4 regions of the Streptomyces sp. NPDC004266 genome follow, and region 1 is predicted to be linked to each of the others. Evidence: riboswitches for the same ligand, from Rfam matches in the RefSeq annotation. Region 1 holds a riboswitch; each other region holds the start of a gene.
The links. A riboswitch is a leader RNA that binds a small molecule or an ion and turns the genes downstream of it on or off. The one in region 1 is predicted to bind cyclic di-AMP.
Positions count from the first base shown of each region.

Region 2: linked by a shared signal. The riboswitch ahead of ACFYUZ_RS19500 (peptidoglycan DD-metalloendopeptidase family protein) and the one ahead of ACFYUZ_RS31910 (transglycosylase family protein) in region 1 are both predicted to bind cyclic di-AMP.
Region 3: linked by a shared signal. The riboswitch ahead of ACFYUZ_RS30690 (M23 family metallopeptidase) and the one ahead of ACFYUZ_RS31910 (transglycosylase family protein) in region 1 are both predicted to bind cyclic di-AMP.
Region 4: linked by a shared signal. The riboswitch ahead of ACFYUZ_RS27255 (transglycosylase SLT domain-containing protein) and the one ahead of ACFYUZ_RS31910 (transglycosylase family protein) in region 1 are both predicted to bind cyclic di-AMP.

Region 1 covers NZ_JBIAMM010000016.1:174,686-178,886, forward strand. The annotation lists gene ACFYUZ_RS31900 (cytochrome P450) at 1-673, shown strand, start outside; gene ACFYUZ_RS31905 (transglycosylase family protein) at 768-1,814, shown strand; cyclic di-AMP (ydaO/yuaA leader) riboswitch at 2,073-2,246, shown strand; gene ACFYUZ_RS31910 (transglycosylase family protein) at 2,250-2,972, shown strand; gene eno (phosphopyruvate hydratase) at 3,331-4,201, shown strand, end outside.
Region 2 covers NZ_JBIAMM010000007.1:319,369-323,569, reverse strand. The annotation lists gene ACFYUZ_RS19520 (aspartate aminotransferase family protein) at 1-372, shown strand, start outside; gene ACFYUZ_RS19515 (helix-turn-helix domain-containing protein) at 447-1,076, shown strand; gene ACFYUZ_RS19510 (DUF6126 family protein) at 1,123-1,278, shown strand; gene ACFYUZ_RS19505 (tyrosine-protein phosphatase) at 1,285-2,106, opposite strand; cyclic di-AMP (ydaO/yuaA leader) riboswitch at 2,447-2,634, shown strand; gene ACFYUZ_RS19500 (peptidoglycan DD-metalloendopeptidase family protein) at 2,639-3,595, shown strand; gene ACFYUZ_RS19495 (SGNH/GDSL hydrolase family protein) at 3,746-4,201, shown strand, end outside.
Region 3 covers NZ_JBIAMM010000015.1:128,839-133,039, forward strand. The annotation lists gene ACFYUZ_RS30685 (M16 family metallopeptidase) at 1-1,200, shown strand, start outside; cyclic di-AMP (ydaO/yuaA leader) riboswitch at 1,402-1,566, shown strand; gene ACFYUZ_RS30690 (M23 family metallopeptidase) at 1,579-2,349, shown strand; gene ACFYUZ_RS30695 (GntR family transcriptional regulator) at 2,533-3,216, shown strand; gene ACFYUZ_RS30700 (HPr family phosphocarrier protein) at 3,375-3,656, opposite strand; gene ACFYUZ_RS30705 (GNAT family N-acetyltransferase) at 3,853-4,201, shown strand, end outside.
Region 4 covers NZ_JBIAMM010000012.1:182,028-186,228, reverse strand. The annotation lists gene ACFYUZ_RS27260 (phosphoribosyltransferase family protein) at 1-899, shown strand, start outside; gene ACFYUZ_RS27255 (transglycosylase SLT domain-containing protein) at 883-1,773, opposite strand; cyclic di-AMP (ydaO/yuaA leader) riboswitch at 1,778-1,962, opposite strand; gene ACFYUZ_RS27250 (hypothetical protein) at 2,342-2,944, shown strand; gene ACFYUZ_RS27245 (phosphocholine-specific phospholipase C) at 3,009-4,201, opposite strand, start outside.

The DNA.
Region 1 (4,201 bases):
GATCCACCGCAAGCGCGAAGAGCCGGGAGACGACCTCATCTCGGGGCTCATCAAGGCCTCCGACCACGGCGAGCACCTCACCGAGAACGAGGCCGCCGCCATGGCCTTCATCCTGCTGTTCGCCGGCTTCGAGACGACCGTCAACCTCATCGGCAACGGCGTGTACCAGCTGCTGCGCCACCCCGGGCAGCGCGCGCGGCTCCAGGCCTCGCTCGCCGCCGGGGAGACCGGCCTCCTGGAGACCGGGGTCGAGGAGCTGCTGCGGTACGACGGGCCCGTGGAGATGGCGACCTGGCGGTACGCGACGCGGGCGCTGACCATCGGCGGGCAGGAGATCCCGGCGGGCGATCCGGTGCTCGTGGTGCTCGCCGCCGCCGACCGGGACCCGGAGCGGTTCGACGGGCCGGACACCCTCGACCTCGCCCGGCGCGACAACCAGCACCTCGGCTACGGGCACGGCATCCACTACTGCCTGGGCGCGCCGCTCGCCCGCCTCGAAGGGCAGACGGCGCTCGCGACCCTGCTGACCCGGCTGCCGGACCTGCGGCTCGCCGCCGATCCGGCCGAACTGCGGTGGCGCGGTGGCCTCATCATGCGTGGTTTGCGCACGCTTCCGGTGGAGTTCTCCCCTTCCGTACCGGTCCCGCCCACTGACGTGCCATCAGAAATGTGATCTTCGTGTGATCGTGGCGCCATCGACTTGTGACGGACGTTCGAATGCCGCTACGTTTCCCGGCAGTCTCAGCCGTCACGCGAAAGGCGTTCCTATGCGTTCCGGGAACGGACGACACCGTCGCCCCCGTCAGGCCCCCGCCCTCGTCGTCGCCGCAGGTGTGACCGGATCCGCCATGGCGCTGCCGTTGCTCGCCACCGGATCCGCCTCCGCCGCCGACGCCGCCACCTGGGACCGGGTCGCCGAGTGCGAGTCCGGTGGCCAGTGGAGCGCCAACTTCGGCAACGGCATGTACGGCGGCCTCCAGTTCACCCAGGACAGCTGGGAGCGCAACGGCGGCCTCGCCTACGCGCCCAGCCCCGACCTGGCCAGCCGCGCCCAGCAGATCGCGGTGGCCGAGAAGGCCCTCGCCAAGGGCAGCACCGAGTGGGCCACCTGCGCGCCGATCGCGGGCCTGACCAACGACGGCAAGGCCACCGGCGTGAACCCCGGCCCGGCCGTCGTCCCGGCGGCGCCCACCGGCCCCCTTCCCGAGTCCGACCGCACCGCCGGCACCCCGACGGCTCCGTCGGCGACCGCGGGGACGGCGGACCGGTCCGCCGCGTCCGCGACCCCCTCCGCGCCGGCCACGCCGACCGCTCCGGTGACCTCCGCCACGCCGACCGCGCCGGCCACGTCCGCCACGCCCGCCGCGCCGACGGCTCCGGGCGCTCCCGGTGCTTCCGTTACGCCCGGTACGCCGGATTCGTCCGTCACGCCGGGAGCTGACGCGCCGTCGGCCACCCCCGGCACCGGCAAGCACCGGGGCGAGGCCGCGCCTGAGGAATCCGACAAGACGGGTGGTTCGCCCGAATCGGGTCGACACGCTTCGAGTGTGGACAAGATGGGTGAAAAGGTCGACGCCACGCCCGCGACTGACGAAGCGAAGAATTCGGGCGCAACGGACAGTCAGGACACTCCGGGCGAGTACACCGTGCAGCCGGGCGACAGCCTGTCCGGCATTGCGCAGGAGAACGAACTCTCCGGGGGCTGGACCGCCCTCTACGACGCCAACCGGCAGACGGTGGGCACCGATCCGAACCTCATCCTGCCTGGTCAGAGCCTCGACCTGACGGTGGGTTCGACGACGGCGGCCGGTTAGTTCGCGGGCTTATGTCCGGTTCTGGGGAAGTGAGACATGGGTCTCTTCGCCCCAACTGGCGTGTCGCGTCCGCAAACTTTGCTTCCGTCACCTCTCACCTGCACAAACACCACCCGCCGGAGGGTGGACAAGGGCGATTTTTCCTCATTGCGCCTCTTTGAACTTCCGGCGGGTCTGTGTCTACGGTCGTCACCGCTCGCCACCGCGGGCCCCGTCGACCGAAACGCCGAATCCTGCCGTCGGCCGATGGGAACAGTCGTCGCGCAAGCGCCGAAGGCAGGAGTGGGGGACCCAAGGTAAGTGCCGGTCCCGGCCGTTGAGACAGACGGCCGACGACCGGCTTGGGGTGAAGCCGCGTGCAAGGACACGCGGCCGGGCAACTTTCCGGCCCGAACCCGACAGCTCACCTCACAGGCGTCGGTGAGGAGAATCCCCATGCTGTTTTCCGCCAAGGGCAAACACCGCCGTCCCTCCAAGGCCACCCAGGTCGCCGCCCTCGTCGGCGTCACCGGCATCGCCGTCGCCGCCCCGCTGATGACCGCGGGCACCGCCTCGGCCGCCACCTCCGCCGAGTGGGACGCCGTCGCCCAGTGCGAGTCCGGCGGCAACTGGGCCATCAACACCGGCAACGGCTTCTACGGCGGCCTGCAGTTCACCAACTCCACCTGGGCCGCCTTCGGTGGCACCGCCTACGCCCCGCGCGCCGACCTGGCGTCGAAGTCCCAGCAGATCGCCGTCGCCGAGAAGGTCCTCGCGGGCCAGGGCAAGGGCGCGTGGCCGAGCTGCGGCGTCGGCCTCTCCGGTGCCTCCTACGACGGCGGCGCCGCCGAGAGCACCCCGCAGCAGAGCGAGCCCCAGCAGGCCGCCCCGAAGCAGGCCGCGCCGCAGCAGGCCGCGCCGAAGCAGCAGGAGCGTCGCGCCGAGCAGCCGACCACCCGCAGCGAGCAGCGCAAGGCCCCCAAGACCGTCACCACCCCGACCGGTGAGAAGGTCAAGAAGGGCGACGGCGAGTACAAGGTCGTCACCGGCGACACCCTCAGCAAGATCGCCCAGGCGCACGGCGTCAAGGGCGGCTGGGCCAAGCTCTTCGAGTTGAACGAGGACGTCGTCGAGAACGCCGACCTCATCTACCCGGGTCAGCAGCTCCACCTGAAGTGAGCCCGGCGGCTCGCGTGAGTCCGGCGGCTCACGCGGCCCCGACGACCCTCCCGCGGTGACCACCCCGGTCCGGCGCGCCCTTCCCCCGTGCGCGCCGGACCGGGGTTCCCCCGTTCACGGAGACCGTTCGCGGGGGGCCGCTCGCGGAGGCCGCTCGCGGAGCCCCGGGGCCCCTGGCGGTTACCGTCCAGTAGATCTGGGGTCCTTCGTCCCGGGATGCGTGCCCTTGGGTCCTTTTTCGTCCCAGCGGGCGGGCGCCCGGCCGGTCGGAGCCCCCGAGCCGGTTAGGCTCTTGCCGCAAGGCCACGCGACCCTGCACCGACCTTGCGTCACATCCAGCGTCACATCCCAGAAGGAGATGCTCGTGCCGTCCATCGACGTCGTCGTAGCCCGGGAAATCCTGGACTCCCGAGGCAACCCCACGGTCGAGGTCGAGGTCGGCCTCGACGACGGCAGCACCGGCCGTGCTGCCGTTCCGTCCGGTGCCTCCACCGGTGCCTTCGAGGCCATCGAGCTCCGCGACGGTGACCCCAACCGTTACCAGGGCAAGGGTGTCGAGAAGGCCGTCCTCGCCGTCATCGAGCAGATCGGCCCGGAGCTCGTCGGCTACGACGCCACCGAGCAGCGCCTGATCGACCAGGCCATGTTCGACCTGGACGCGACCGAGAACAAGGGCTCGCTCGGCGCCAACGCCATCCTCGGCGTCTCCCTCGCCGTCGCGCACGCCGCCTCCGAGGCCAGCGACCTCCCGCTCTTCCGCTACCTGGGCGGCCCGAACGCGCACCTGCTGCCCGTTCCGATGATGAACATCCTCAACGGCGGTTCGCACGCGGACTCCAACGTGGACATCCAGGAGTTCATGATCGCCCCGATCGGCGCGGAGTCCTTCTCCGAGGCCCTCCGCTGGGGCGCGGAGATCTACCACACCCTCAAGAGCGTCCTGAAGCGCAAGGGCCTCTCCACCGGCCTCGGCGACGAGGGCGGCTTCGCCCCGAACCTGGAGTCGAACCGCGCCGCCCTCGACCTCATCGTCGAGGCCATCAAGGAGGCCGGCTACACCCCGGGCACCGACGTCGCGCTCGCGCTCGACGTCGCCGCGTCCGAGTTCTACAAGGACGGCGCGTACGAGTTCGAGGGCAAGTCCCGCTCGGCCGCCGAGATGACCGAGTACTACGCCGAGCTCGTCTCCGCGTACCCGCTGGTCTCCATCGAGGACCCGCTGTTCGAGG
Region 2 (4,201 bases), on a different contig from region 1:
CTGAGGGAGCTCGTGCCGCGGTACGAGCTGCTGCACGAGATCCGCGGGCGCGGCCTGATGATCGGGATCGAGTTCGGGCGGCCGTCCTCGCTCGGGCTGCGCGGGCGCTGGACGATGCTCCAGGCGGCCCGCAAGGGCCTCTTCGCCCAGATGGTCGTCGTCCCGCTGCTCCAGCGGCACCGGATCCTCACCCAGGTCTCCGGGGACCACCTGGAGGTGATCAAGCTGATCCCGCCGCTGGTGGTCGACGAGGCGGACGTGGACCGCTTCGTGACCGCCTTCACCGCGGTCATGGACGACGCCCACGGGGGCGGCGGGCTGATGTGGGACTTCGGGAAGACGCTGGTCAAGCAGGCGGTCGCGCAGCGCTGACCGGTTCTCGACGCCGCTTTTGCCTCTGAGGCAATAAATTTGCCTCAGAGGCACGATCCTGGCGGAATGGACGCATGGACCACGTCCCCGGGGAGACCTCCCCGGCCCCCGCCACCCCCGACGTCCTGCCCGACGTCGCCCCGCAGCTGCGGGCCCTGCGCCGCCGCCGGGGGCTCACCCTGGAGGCCGCCGCCCAGCGGGCCGGCCTCTCGCCCGCCCACCTCTCGCGCCTGGAGACGGGGAACCGGCAGCCCTCGCTGCCGATGCTGCTGGCCCTGTCCCGTATCTACGGTACGACGGTCTCCGAGCTCCTGGGCGAGGCGCCCCCCGAGCGCGACCCCGTCGTCCGGGCCGGCCGCTCCGAACCCGTCGAGGCCGACGGCTGGATCTACCGCCAGGCGGGCGGCGCCGGGCGAGCCCTGCAGTGCCTGCGGGTCCACGTGCCGTACGCCACCCGGGCCGACATCGTGCGCGTCCACCCCGGCGAGGAGTGGATCCACGTCCTGGAGGGGCGGGTCCGGCTCGCGCTCGGCGAGGCCGTCCACGTGCTCGACCCCGGGGACAGCGCGCACTTCGACTCGCTGACCCCGCACCGGATCGGCGCCGCCACGTCCGGCGGGGCCGAGCTGCTCTTCGTCCACACCCTGATGCAGAGCCCCGCCGCCGAGCTGTGCCTCGGCGACGGGACCCCGCACCGGCGCTGATCCCACGCCACCCTTCCGAGTCCTGAATATCCAGGAAAGGAAAGACATGTCCGAGAAGTCCGTACCGGTCACCGGCGAGGAGCGCGGTGAAGGCAAGTTCCCCAAGGGGCTCGTGCTCCGCCTCTTCGCCTATCTGATCGCGGGTCACCTCTTCGCCGGCTTCCTCTATCTGCTCTTCATGCTGGGCGGGCAGAACCAGTAGGCGGCCTCAGGCCTCCGTGAGCAGCCGCTCCCGCAGGCGCTCACGGGTCTCCGGGGCCAGCTTCAGGCCCTCCGCGAGGTAGGCGTCCACCGAGCCCCAGGTCGCCTCGATCGTCTCGAAGGCGGCCCGCAGGTACTCCACCCGCGCGTCGAAGAGCGGGCTCAGCAGCTCCATCACCTCGGGCGACATCGCGTCCGAGGAGGTGGAGCTGCGGCGCACCTTGTAGCGGCGGTGCGGGGCGTTCGACTTCACGTAGTCGGCCTCGATGGCCTCCCGCTCGACCCCGACCGCGAGCAGGGTGATCGCGACGGCGAGCCCGGCCCGGTCCTTGCCGGCCGCGCAGTGCATGAGCGCCGGGACGCTCTCCTCCGCCATGGAGTGCAGGATCCGGCTGTGCTCCACGGTCCGCTCGACCACCATCTTCCGGTACGAGTCGGACATGCGGGCGGCCGCCTTGCCGTCGCCGAGGACCTCCCGCAGCTGCGCGATCCCGCCGTCGCGCACCAGCTTCCAGAACTCCTTGCCGTCGGCCGGGTCGTTGAGGGGTATGTTCACATTCCGGACGCCGGGCAGGTCGACGTCCGCTCCCTCGACCTTCCGGTCCGACTCGTTGCGGAAGTCGAAGACGGTGTGCAGGCCCAGCGAGGCGAGGAAGGCGGCGTCGTCCTCCGTCGCGTGGGCGAGGTGACCGCTGCGGAAGAGCCGGCCGGGGCGGACGGCACGTCCGTCCGTCGTCGGCAGGCCGCCCACGTCCCGGAAGTTGCGGACCTCCGTCAGCTCGGGCTCGGCGGCTTCGGCGGGCGGGACCTGCGGCAGCTGCTGCGTCACGGCTGCTCCTGTTCTGTTGATCGGTTCCTGGGGCAATCATCCCGGCTGGGAACCCCGGCACGCACCCCCTCGGACGGGAATGGGCGATCTGTCCGTATTGAGGGGTTCGATGTAACCCGCCCCGGTTGCAGGGGAGATGGGGATCGGTGCGTGAGCAGCGTCATAACCGTGACGGACCGTGCCTGATCGTCTTTTCCAAATACCCCCCGGGAAAAGGGGATCGAAGGGCCGTCATCCACGGAGGGTGACCGGAATTCCGGCGGGATGTCAAGGAATCCCGGAGTGCTCGAAAACCGTGGCTTGTTCACGCCGACCCCACTCGTCTAGCGTCGCGCTCAATCCGGACGGACCGCCGAATCCTGCCACCGACCGGAATCCGCACTCACCCGTACGAGGCAGGAGCGGGGGACCCAGGTAAGTCGCCGATCCCTCGAAGAAGGACGGCTCGGGGTGAAGTCGCGTGGACACGCGGCCGGACATCTCCAGTCCGAACCCGACAGCTCACCTCGCAGGCGCCGGAGAGGAATTCGCCATGCCCGCGAAGGGTAAGCACCGCCGCACCAAGTCCAACCGTCTGACCCGCGGCATCGCCGCCGCCGGCACCGGGGGCGCCGTCGTCGCCCTCCCGCTCCTCGGAGCCACCGGCGCCCACGCCGCCGAGCAGGCCGCCCCGGCCGCCGCCCCCGCCCAGGCCGTCGCCCACGTGGCGGCCGCCGCGCCCGCCACCGCGAAGACCGCGCCGAAGACGTACTCCGTCGTCCGGGGCGACTACCTCTCGAAGATCGCCACCGAGCACCACCTCGCGGGCGGCTGGCAGAAGCTGTACAAGGACAACCGCCGGGTCATCGGCGAGAACCCCTCGCTGATCCTGCCCGGCATGAAGCTCACCCTCGGCGCGAAGAACACCGCCGCAGCCGCCGCGCCGAAGGCCGACCACCAGGGCGCGCGGAGCTCCGGCAAGAACGGCGACGCGGCCCCCCGCGCCTCCCGCGGCGGCGAGCGCTCCTCGGCCCCGGCCGCCGCGACCACCGCCCCGGCGCCGGCCTCCGCGGCGCCCTCGCCGGCCGGTGCGCCCTCCTCCTCCGGCTGGGTCGCCCCGATCGCCGGTGCCGGCATGTCGACGCCCTACCACCAGTCCGGCTCCATGTGGTCCTCCGGCTACCACACCGGTGTCGACTTCATCGCCTCCACCGGCACCCCGATCCACGCGGTCGGCCCCGGCACCGTCTACTCCGCCGGCGACGGCGGCGCGTACGGCAACCAGGTCGTCATCCAGCACGCCGACGGCACCTTCTCGCAGTACGCCCACCTCTCCTCGATCTCCGTCTCCGCCGGCCAGACCGTCAACGGCGGCGACCAGATCGGCCTGTCCGGCGCGACCGGCAACGTCACCGGCCCGCACCTGCACTTCGAGATGCGCACCGGGCCGGAGTACGGCTCCGACATCGACCCGCTGGCCGCCCTGCGCCAGCACGGCGTGAGCATCTGACACCGCTTCGGCACCGGGGCCCGGCACGTACGTGCCGGGCCTCCGGCGTATTCCGGTTTGGCGGAATCTTTATCGGTGGCATATGTCACCCGCCGTCAACCCCTCCTTACGGTCGCGTAGGTCACATCCCAAAGGGAAAGATGTGCTCCCGTGGCAGACGATTCGAGATCAAAAGAAAAGAACGCATTCGGGTCGTACGCGGCGATCGGTGACAGCTTCACCGAGGGCGTCGGCGACCCCGGCCCCGACGGGACGTACGTCGGCTGGGCGGACCGCTTCGCGGTCCTGCTCGCCGACCAGCTGCCGGAGCACGACGCCTTCCGCTACGCCAACCTGGCCGTACGCGGGCGCCTCCTCGACCAGATCGTGGCGGAACAGGTCCCGCGGGCGAAGGAACTCGCCCCCGACCTGGTGACCTTCTGCGCGGGCGGCAACGACATCATCCGCCCCGGGACGGACCCGGACGACGTGGCCGAGCGCTTCGAGCGCGCCGTCGCCGACCTGACCTCCGCCGTCGGCACCGTCATGGTGACCACCGGCTTCGACACCCGCGACGTGATCCTCCTCAAGCACCTGCGCGGCAAGATCGCCACCTACAACGGTCAC
Region 3 (4,201 bases), on a different contig from region 1:
GCCGGCCTCGACGGTGTCGCCACCATCATGGCCCGCGCGCTCTCCGAGGGCACCGACCAGCACAGCGCCGAGGAGTTCGCGGCCGAGCTGGAGCGCTGCGGCGCCACGCTCGACGCGCACGCCGACCACCCGGGCGTACGGGTCTCCCTGGAGGTCCCGGTCTCCCGGCTGCCCAAGGCGCTCGGTCTGCTCGCCGAGGCCCTCATCGCCCCGGCGTTCCTGGAGACCGAGATCGAGCGCCTGGTGCGCAACCGTCTCGACGAGATCCCGCACGAGACGGCCAACCCGGCGCGCCGCGCGGCCAAGCAGCTCTCCAAGGAGCTGTTCCCGGCGGAGTCCCGGATGTCCCGGCCGCGCCAGGGCACCGAGGAGACCGTCGCCGCGATCGACGCCGCCGCCGTCCGCGCCTTCTTCGACGCGTACGTCCGGCCGGGCACGGCCACCGCGGTGGTCGTCGGCGACCTGACCGGGGTCGACCTCGACAAGGTCCTCGCCGAGACGCTGGGCGCCTGGACCGGTGAGCCGGCCGAGCCGCTCCCGATGCCGCCGATCACCGCCGACGACACCGGACGGGTCGTCATCGTGGACCGTCCCGGCGCCGTCCAGACGCAGCTGCTGATCGGCCGGATCGGTCCGGACCGGCACGACCGCGTCTGGGCGGCCCAGGTCCTCGGCACGTACTGCCTGGGCGGCACCCTGACCTCCCGTCTGGACCGGGTCCTGCGCGAGGAGAAGGGCTACACGTACGGCGTGCGGGCCTTCGGCCAGGTGCTCCGCTCGGACGCCGAGGGGAACGGCGCCGCGATGCTCGCCATCAGCGGGTCCGTCGACACCCCCAACACGGGCCCGGCCCTCGAGGACCTGTGGAAGGTGCTGCGCGTCCTCGCCGCCGAGGGCCTCACGGACGCGGAGCGCGAGACGGCCGTGCAGAACCTCGTCGGGGTGGCGCCCCTCAAGTACGAGACGGCCGCCTCGGTCGCCGGGACGCTCGCCGACCAGGTCGAGCAGCACCTCCCGGACGACTTCCAGGCCCAGTTGTACGCGCGCCTGGCCGAGACCGGCACCGTCGAGGCGACGGCCGCCGTGGTCAGCGCCTTCCCGGTGGACCGGCTCGTCACCGTGCTCGTCGGTGACGCGGCGCAGATCGCGGAGCCGGTGCGTGCGCTCGGCATCGGCGAAGTGACCGTCGTGACGGGCTGATTCCGGCTCCGGGACGACAACGGGAGGGCCCCGACGACACAGTTCGTCGGGGTCCTCCTCTTTGTCCGTATTGGGATCAAGGGTGATCGTTTGCCCTGTGGCATGTCTTACAAAAAGCGCGTCTGGTTGGTGATTGAAAGGCGATCCCGCATAGCGTCGGGGCGGCTGTTCGTCAGTTGCACGTGCCGCAACCGCGGCATCGGACAGTCATCGCCGAGTCCCCGTCAGGCGCGAGCCTGGGGAGCCGGGGACCCGTACGCAGTCCCTGGGGTGAATCGGGCGCCTTCGTCTCGACGGAGGGGCCCGTAGGAGACCTTCCTGCTCCGAACCCGTCAGCTAACCCGGTAGGCGAGAAGGAAGGAAAGGATCAGCTCCTCCATGGCGTTCACCCGTGCCACCGGGAAGCACCGTGCTCCGAGCCGGATGGCGCGCCGCGGCGCGGGCATCGCCGGCGTCGCGACGCTGGCCACCACCGGCGTCATCGGAACCCTCGCCTCCCCGGCGCTCGCCGCCGACACGGACAACCGCTCCGTCGAGGACACCGGCCTCACCCAGGTGATCACCGAGGACTCCCTCGTCGACCCGCTCAACGCCCAGGCCGCCGCCCAGGAGCAGGAGGCCGTCGAGGCCATCGCCAAGGCGAAGGCCAAGGCCGAGGCGAAGCGCAAGGCCGAGGCCCGGGCCAAGGAGATCCGCCTGGAGCGCGAGCGCGCCGCCCGCGAGGCCGAGCGCCGCCGCCTGGCCTCCTTCCAGCTCCCCGTCGCCGGCTCGTACGTCTCCACCGGCTACAAGACCGGCGGCTCGCTCTGGTCCTCCGGCAGCCACTCCGGCATCGACTTCCACGCCGCCTACGGCACCCGGGTCGTCTCCGTCGGTTCCGGCACCGTCGTCGAGGCCGGCTGGGGCGGCGCGTACGGCAACAACATCGTCATCCGGATGAACGACGGCACGTACACCCAGTACGGGCACCTCTCCTCCATCGAGGTCTACGTCGGCCAGACCGTCGAGCCGGGCCAGCAGATAGGCATCTCGGGCTCGACCGGCAACTCCACCGGCCCGCACCTCCACTTCGAGGCGCGCACCAGCTCCGAGTACGGCTCGGACATCAACCCGATCGCGTACCTCCGCGCCCGCGGCGTCAGCGTCTGACCCCGCCCGCACCGCGTCGCAAAAGCCCCGGCTCGTACTGAGCCGGGGCTTTTCTTCGGCCGGAAGACATCCATGGATTCCGTGGGGGCATCGGAAATTCCGGCGTGCTGCAATAGAGTCGAAGATCGGCGCAGAACAGGCGCCGCTCGAATTGTCTCGCGCGCACCAAGGCGGAGGTCGGACATGCGCATTCCCGCGCACTCGGTATGCACGGCGATCCGGGACGACATCGTCTCCGGCGTGTTCGAGCGGGGTGCTCGGCTCACCGAGGAGCAGCTCGCCCGCCGGTACGGGGTCTCCCGGGTCCCGGTCCGCGAGGCGCTGCGCACCCTGGAGTCCGAGGGCTTCGTCGTCACCCGCCGCCACGCGGGCGCCCAGGTCGCCGAGCCGACCGAGCAGGAGGCCGCCGACCTCCTCGACATGAGGGCGCTGCTCGAACCGCTGGGTGCCGCCCGGGCCGCGCAGCGGCGCACCGAGGCGCACCTCAAGGTGCTGCGCGGCCTGGTCAGGCTGGGGCAGGAGCGGGCCAGGCGCGGTCAGGGGGAGGACCTGCGCTCGCTCGGCGGCTGGTTCCACGAGACCCTGGCGCAGGCCTCCGGGAGCCCGGCCCTCACGGCGCTGCTCACCCAGCTGCGGCACAAGATCGCCTGGACGCACGTCGTGGAGCAGCCCGACCGGCCGGTCGAGGCCTGGGCCGAGCACGGCGCGATCGTGGACGCCGTGGCGCGCGGCGACGCGGAGCGGGCGCGGGCGCTGACCGCGCTGCACGCGGAGCGCTCACTGCCGCTGTACCGGCTGAAAATTCCGGCGAGCGGCCGTGTGAGGGTCTCGCAACATGCCGTCAACACGACGGGTGCCCGGAATTAACACGCGCGCCGTACAAAGGGAAAAGGCATTCGGGCCGTATTTTCGCGCTGCCCGGGGACGGGCCTTTCTCCGTCCGGAAAAAGAGTCCGGGAAAAGCGGATGGCCGGGGCCGCCGGAATTCCGGCGGCCCCGGCCATCCGTGGTGCGGGGGACCGGCGTCAGACGGTCTCGGGCAGCTCGTCCAGGCCCTCGGCGACCAGCTTCGCCAGGCGGTCGAGCGCGGCCTCGGCGCCGTCGGCCTCCGAAGCGAGGACGATCTCCTCGCCGCCCTGCGCGCCCAGACCGAGCACCGCGAGCATGGAGGCGGCGTTCACGGGGGTGCCGTCGGACTTGGCGATCGTCACCGGCACGCCGGAAGCCGTGGCGGCACGGACGAAGATGGACGCGGGGCGGGCGTGCAGGCCCTCGGCCCAGCCGACGTTGACGCGGCGCTCAGCCATGGTGTTGCCCTTCAAGTCTCAAGCGGGTTGTCTAGACCAGTCTCTCACGGGTTGCGCGGTGCTCACGCCGACCTTCGGCCCGGACCGGACCGCCCTTCGGCCCTCCCTACCTTGCAACACCTTGCATCGCCCGCCCCCGCGCCGCGACCGGTGCCGCGGTCGTGTCGCGCTCGTGCCGCGGCCGTAGGCTGGCCCCATGCAGAGCGCGTCGGAGAAGTCGGAAGCGGCGGAACCACCGGCCCCGTCGGCGCGGCCCGCCCCGCCGGAGCACGCCTACCCCGACCACTGGGAGGCGGACGTGGTGCTCCGCGACGGCGGCACCGCGCGCATCAGGCCTATCACGGCCGACGACGCCGACCGGCTCGTCAGCTTCTACGAGCAGGTCTCGGACGAGTCGAAGTACTACCGCTTCTTCGCCCCCTACCCGCGCCTGTCCGCCAAGGACGTCCACCGCTTCACCCACCACGACTTCGTGGACCGGGTCGGGCTCGCGGCGACCGTCGGCGGCGAGTTCATCGCCACCGTCCGCTACGACCGCATCGACT
Region 4 (4,201 bases), on a different contig from region 1:
CCACGGCGCTGGCGGCCTGCCGGGTGGTGCGGGCCCGGGGCGCCGCCCGGATCGTCCTCGCCGTCCCGGTGGCGCCACGGGGCTGGACGACCCGCGTCGGCGACGATGCCGACGAGGCCGTCAGCGTGCACACGCCGGACCTCTTCTTCGCGATCGGGCAGTTCTACCAGGACTTCTCGCAGACCCCGGACGCCGAGGTCATCGCCTGTCTGGACCGGAGCGGAGCCGGGCGGGACCCCGTCGCGCAGGGCACGGACGTGCGGATCCCGGTCTCCGGCGTCACCCTCGACGGACGGCTCGTGGTCCCCGAGGGCGCCGGCGGCATCGTCCTGTTCGCCCACGGCAGCGGCAGCAGCCGCCACAGCCCCAGGAACCGGGCGGTCGCCGGGGGGCTCAACCGGGCGGGCCTCGGGACCCTCCTCTTCGACCTGCTGACCGAGGAGGAGGCGGGGGACCGGGAGCGTGTCTTCGACACCCCGCTCCTCGCCGGGCGGCTCGCCGGGGCCACGGAGTGGCTGGCCGGGAGGCCCGAGAGCACGGGACTCCCGCTCGGGTACTTCGGCGCGAGCACGGGCGCGGCCGCCGCGCTGTGGGCGGCCGCCGACCCCGCGTCACCCGTGAGCGCCGTCGTCTCGCGGGGCGGCCGGCCGGACCTCGCGGCCGAGCACCTGGCCCGGGTGCGCGCTCCGACGCTCCTGGTGGTGGGCGGCGCGGACGCGATGGTCCTGGACCTCAACAGGCGGGCCCTGGCACTGCTGCGCTGCGAGAACCGGCTCGCCGTGGTGGGGGGCGCCGGCCACCTCTTCGAGGAGCCGGGCGCCCTGGAGGAGGTGGCGGACCTCGCCACCTCCTGGTTCGCCGAGCACTTCCGGCGTCAGGGGATCAGTACGCCGAGTTGACGTTGTCGATGGAGCCGTAGCGGTCGGCCGCGTAGTTGCAGGCGGCGGTGATGTTGGCGACCGGGTCGAACAGGTCCATGGAGGTGCCGGGCACGTGATAGGCGAGGAAGGTCGGCTCGATGACCTGGAGCAGGCCCTTGGAGGGGGTGCCGGCGACCGCGTTGGAGTCCCAGAGGTTGATGGCCCGGGGGTTCCCGGACGACTCGCGCATGACGTTGCGGTAGATCCCGTCGTAGGAGCCGGGGATGCCGTGCTGGCCCATGATGGCCAGGGACTCCCGGATCCAGCCGTCGAGGTTGTCGGCGTAGTTCGTGGCGGCCACGGGGGCGGCCTGGCCGGCGGCGGGGGCGGGGGCGACGGCCGGGACGGCCTGCGCGGCGGAGGCGCCCGTACCGGTGGCGACGGCGGGAGCGGCCGGCCGGCGCTCGGAGCGGCTCGCCCGTTCGGTCGTGGCGGACTTCTTCGCCTTCGCCTGCGGGGGAGTGGCCTTGGCGGAATCCCGACGGATCGTCAGTTCGAGACCGGGGTGAATGAGTGACGGGTCGTCACCCACGACGCTCTTATTGGCACGGTAAAGGCTCTTCCAGCCCCCCTGAATTCCCTTCTTGTGGGCGATCAGGGAAAGCGAGTCACCACTCACGACGGTGTACGTGCGCGCGGCGGCAGGGGCGGCGGGAGCCTTGGCGGCGGCCTGCGCGGCGGGAGCGGCGAGGGACTGGGCGGCGGTCTCCGGGGCACCGGACACGGGCGCGGCGTCGGCGACGGCCGGGGCGACGAGCGGCAGGGCGAGTGCGGCGCCACCCGTGCCGACCAGGGCGAGGCCGCGGGAGACGGGGCCGCGGCGGGGGCGGCGGTGCTTACCGTGAGCAGGCATGACGGTTTCCTCTCCGGCGCCTGCGGGGTGAGCTGTCGGGTTCGGACGGGAGATGTCCGGCCGCGCGCACGCGGCTTCACCCCGAGCCGTTCCGGATTCCGGACCGGCGTATTCGTGGGTCCCCCGCTCCTGCCGTCGGGTGAAAAGGGAGGTTTACCGAGCGGCGGCAGGATTGGGCGTTCCGCTCGAATGGAGGTGACCGTAGGCCAGTAATGCGACGGATAACAAGGGGAGGGGACCCCGTGTATCCGGAAATGGATCACGAAATTCGGGCAATTCAAGATCGATGCCGTCCGGGAGGCCTCGAACTTCCTTGTCCGGTACGGGCTGGGGGAGGGCGTCGCCGGGTGGTCGGACCGCGCGAGTGAGTCGTGTCACTCAAAGCGCAATGTCCGATTTAGTATGTAATTCCATTCATGGGTAAATGAGGTGGTAATTCACTCGATGGGGTGTTCGTGAAGAGGGGGGTGGGGTGGTGTGAGGTGGGCAACTCTCTTGGGGGTGTAAAAGTCGCAAAACAGACATTCCATCTTGAAAGATGGAGGGAGTCGACTCAGGAGACACCCCTATGCCGCCCTCCGCTTCCCTGCTCAGCCCCGACGCCCTCGACCGCGAGGCGGCCGCCCTCTTCGAGAGCGTCACCTGGCAGCGGATCGTCACGGACTGGAACGCCCCCCAGGAGCCGCCGTCGGCGGAGGAGGGCTGGCGGGCGCTGCTCAGCGTGCCGGTGGACCGGCTCGTGGCCGACGCCCTGGCCGCCCTGCCCCCGGCGCTCCCCGCCGAGCGCCGTCTCCCGGGGCGGCTCGGAGCCGTGCTGCCGGACCGGCTGCACACCTGGCGCCGCATCGGCCAGGCCGAGCTCCGGCCCTCGGTCCACCTCGGCTACGCGCGCCTGGTGCTGACGGAGTGGGGCTGGCAGAACGCCCCGTACAAGCTGCGTGACGTGCGGGGCGCCCGGTGCGTCTGTGGGGCTCTCCTCGCCGCCCACCGGCTCGGCTACGGCAGCGCCGACACCATGAACGAGGCGGCCGCCTGGATCATGACCGAACTGCGGTCGCGCGGCTGGCAGGGTCTGATCGGGCCGTGGAACCGGGCCCCCGGCCGCACCGGGGCCGACGCCGTGGCGCTCCTCGACGCCACGGCCCGGCGCGCCGCGCACGCCGGCCGCTGACGCCACGCCGCCCCGGTGCCGGGCGGCGACCGGGAGGCCGCCGCCCGGCACGCGGGGAGGGGGATCAGCCGCTGACGCTCGGGGCCCCGGTCTCGATGTGGCCGGTGTACCGGCGCGACCAGCTTCCGTCGATGTCGGCGAGGATCGTGAAGTCGTACCAGCCGCCGTTGTACGCCACCGCGTTGAAGAAGTCCTCGCGGCTGGAGTTCGCCGGCACCGTGTAGGTCCACGGCCCGTCCGAGCGGTAGGCGTTCGAGCGGATCGTGAAGGTGACGGGACCGGCCGAGGTGTTCGTCATCCTGAACCACAGGGCCGTCCTGCCCGTCCCCGCCTCGGGCGCGAACCGGGCCGCCACCTCGACGGCCTTGCCCGCCTTGGAGGCGTCCCCGACGAAGCGGCGCAGGAAACGGTTCGGGCCCATCATCGAGATGTCGTACTTCCCCGAGCCCGAGCCGAGGCCGATGTTGAAGTAGTCGGTGGCCGTGCCGCCGGGGTCGACGGTGTACTGCCAGGCGGCGGTGTCCCGGTACTGGTGCGGATGGATCGAGAAGTGCGCCGAGCGCTTGGCCTCCGCGCCCTGGTTGGTCATGGAGAACCAGGCGAGGATCTTGCCCGCGGCGCCGAACTCGAAGCGGTCGAGGTTGCCGTTCACCTGGTAGGGCAGGGCGCGCGCCGGCCGGGTACCGGACTCCTGGACGGGCAGCGCGTTGTTCTGCGGTGCCGGGTTCGGCAGCGGGCCGCAGGTGGCCTGCCCGATCACCTTCGCCGTGGACGGAAGGCCGGCGGGCACTCCGTACACCGGGTTGGCGAAGTCGAAGACCCCGGTCAGGTCGCCGGTGACCTTGCGTCGCCAGGCGCTGATGTGGGGGCAGGCGGCCGGGGTGCCGAGGGCCGTCGTCCAGCTCTCCATGAAGCGCAGGACCGACGTGTGGTCGAAGACCTCGGAGCTCACCCAACCGCCCCGGGTCCACGGGGACATGACGATCATCGGGACGCGGAAGCCCAGGCCGATCGGCACGCCGTCGAGGTACTCGCCCGCGGTGCCCGGAGGGGCGACCGGCGGCGGCACGTGGTCGAAGAAGCCGTCGTTCTCGTCGTAGTTGAGGAAGAGCACCGTGGAGTCGAACACCTCGGGGTTCGCGGCGAGCGCCCGGTAGACGAGGTCGACGAAGTGGGCGCCGTCGCCCGGAGGGGCGTAGGGGTGCTCGGAGAAGGCCTCGTTCGCGACCACCCACGAGACCTGCGGCAGGGTCCCCG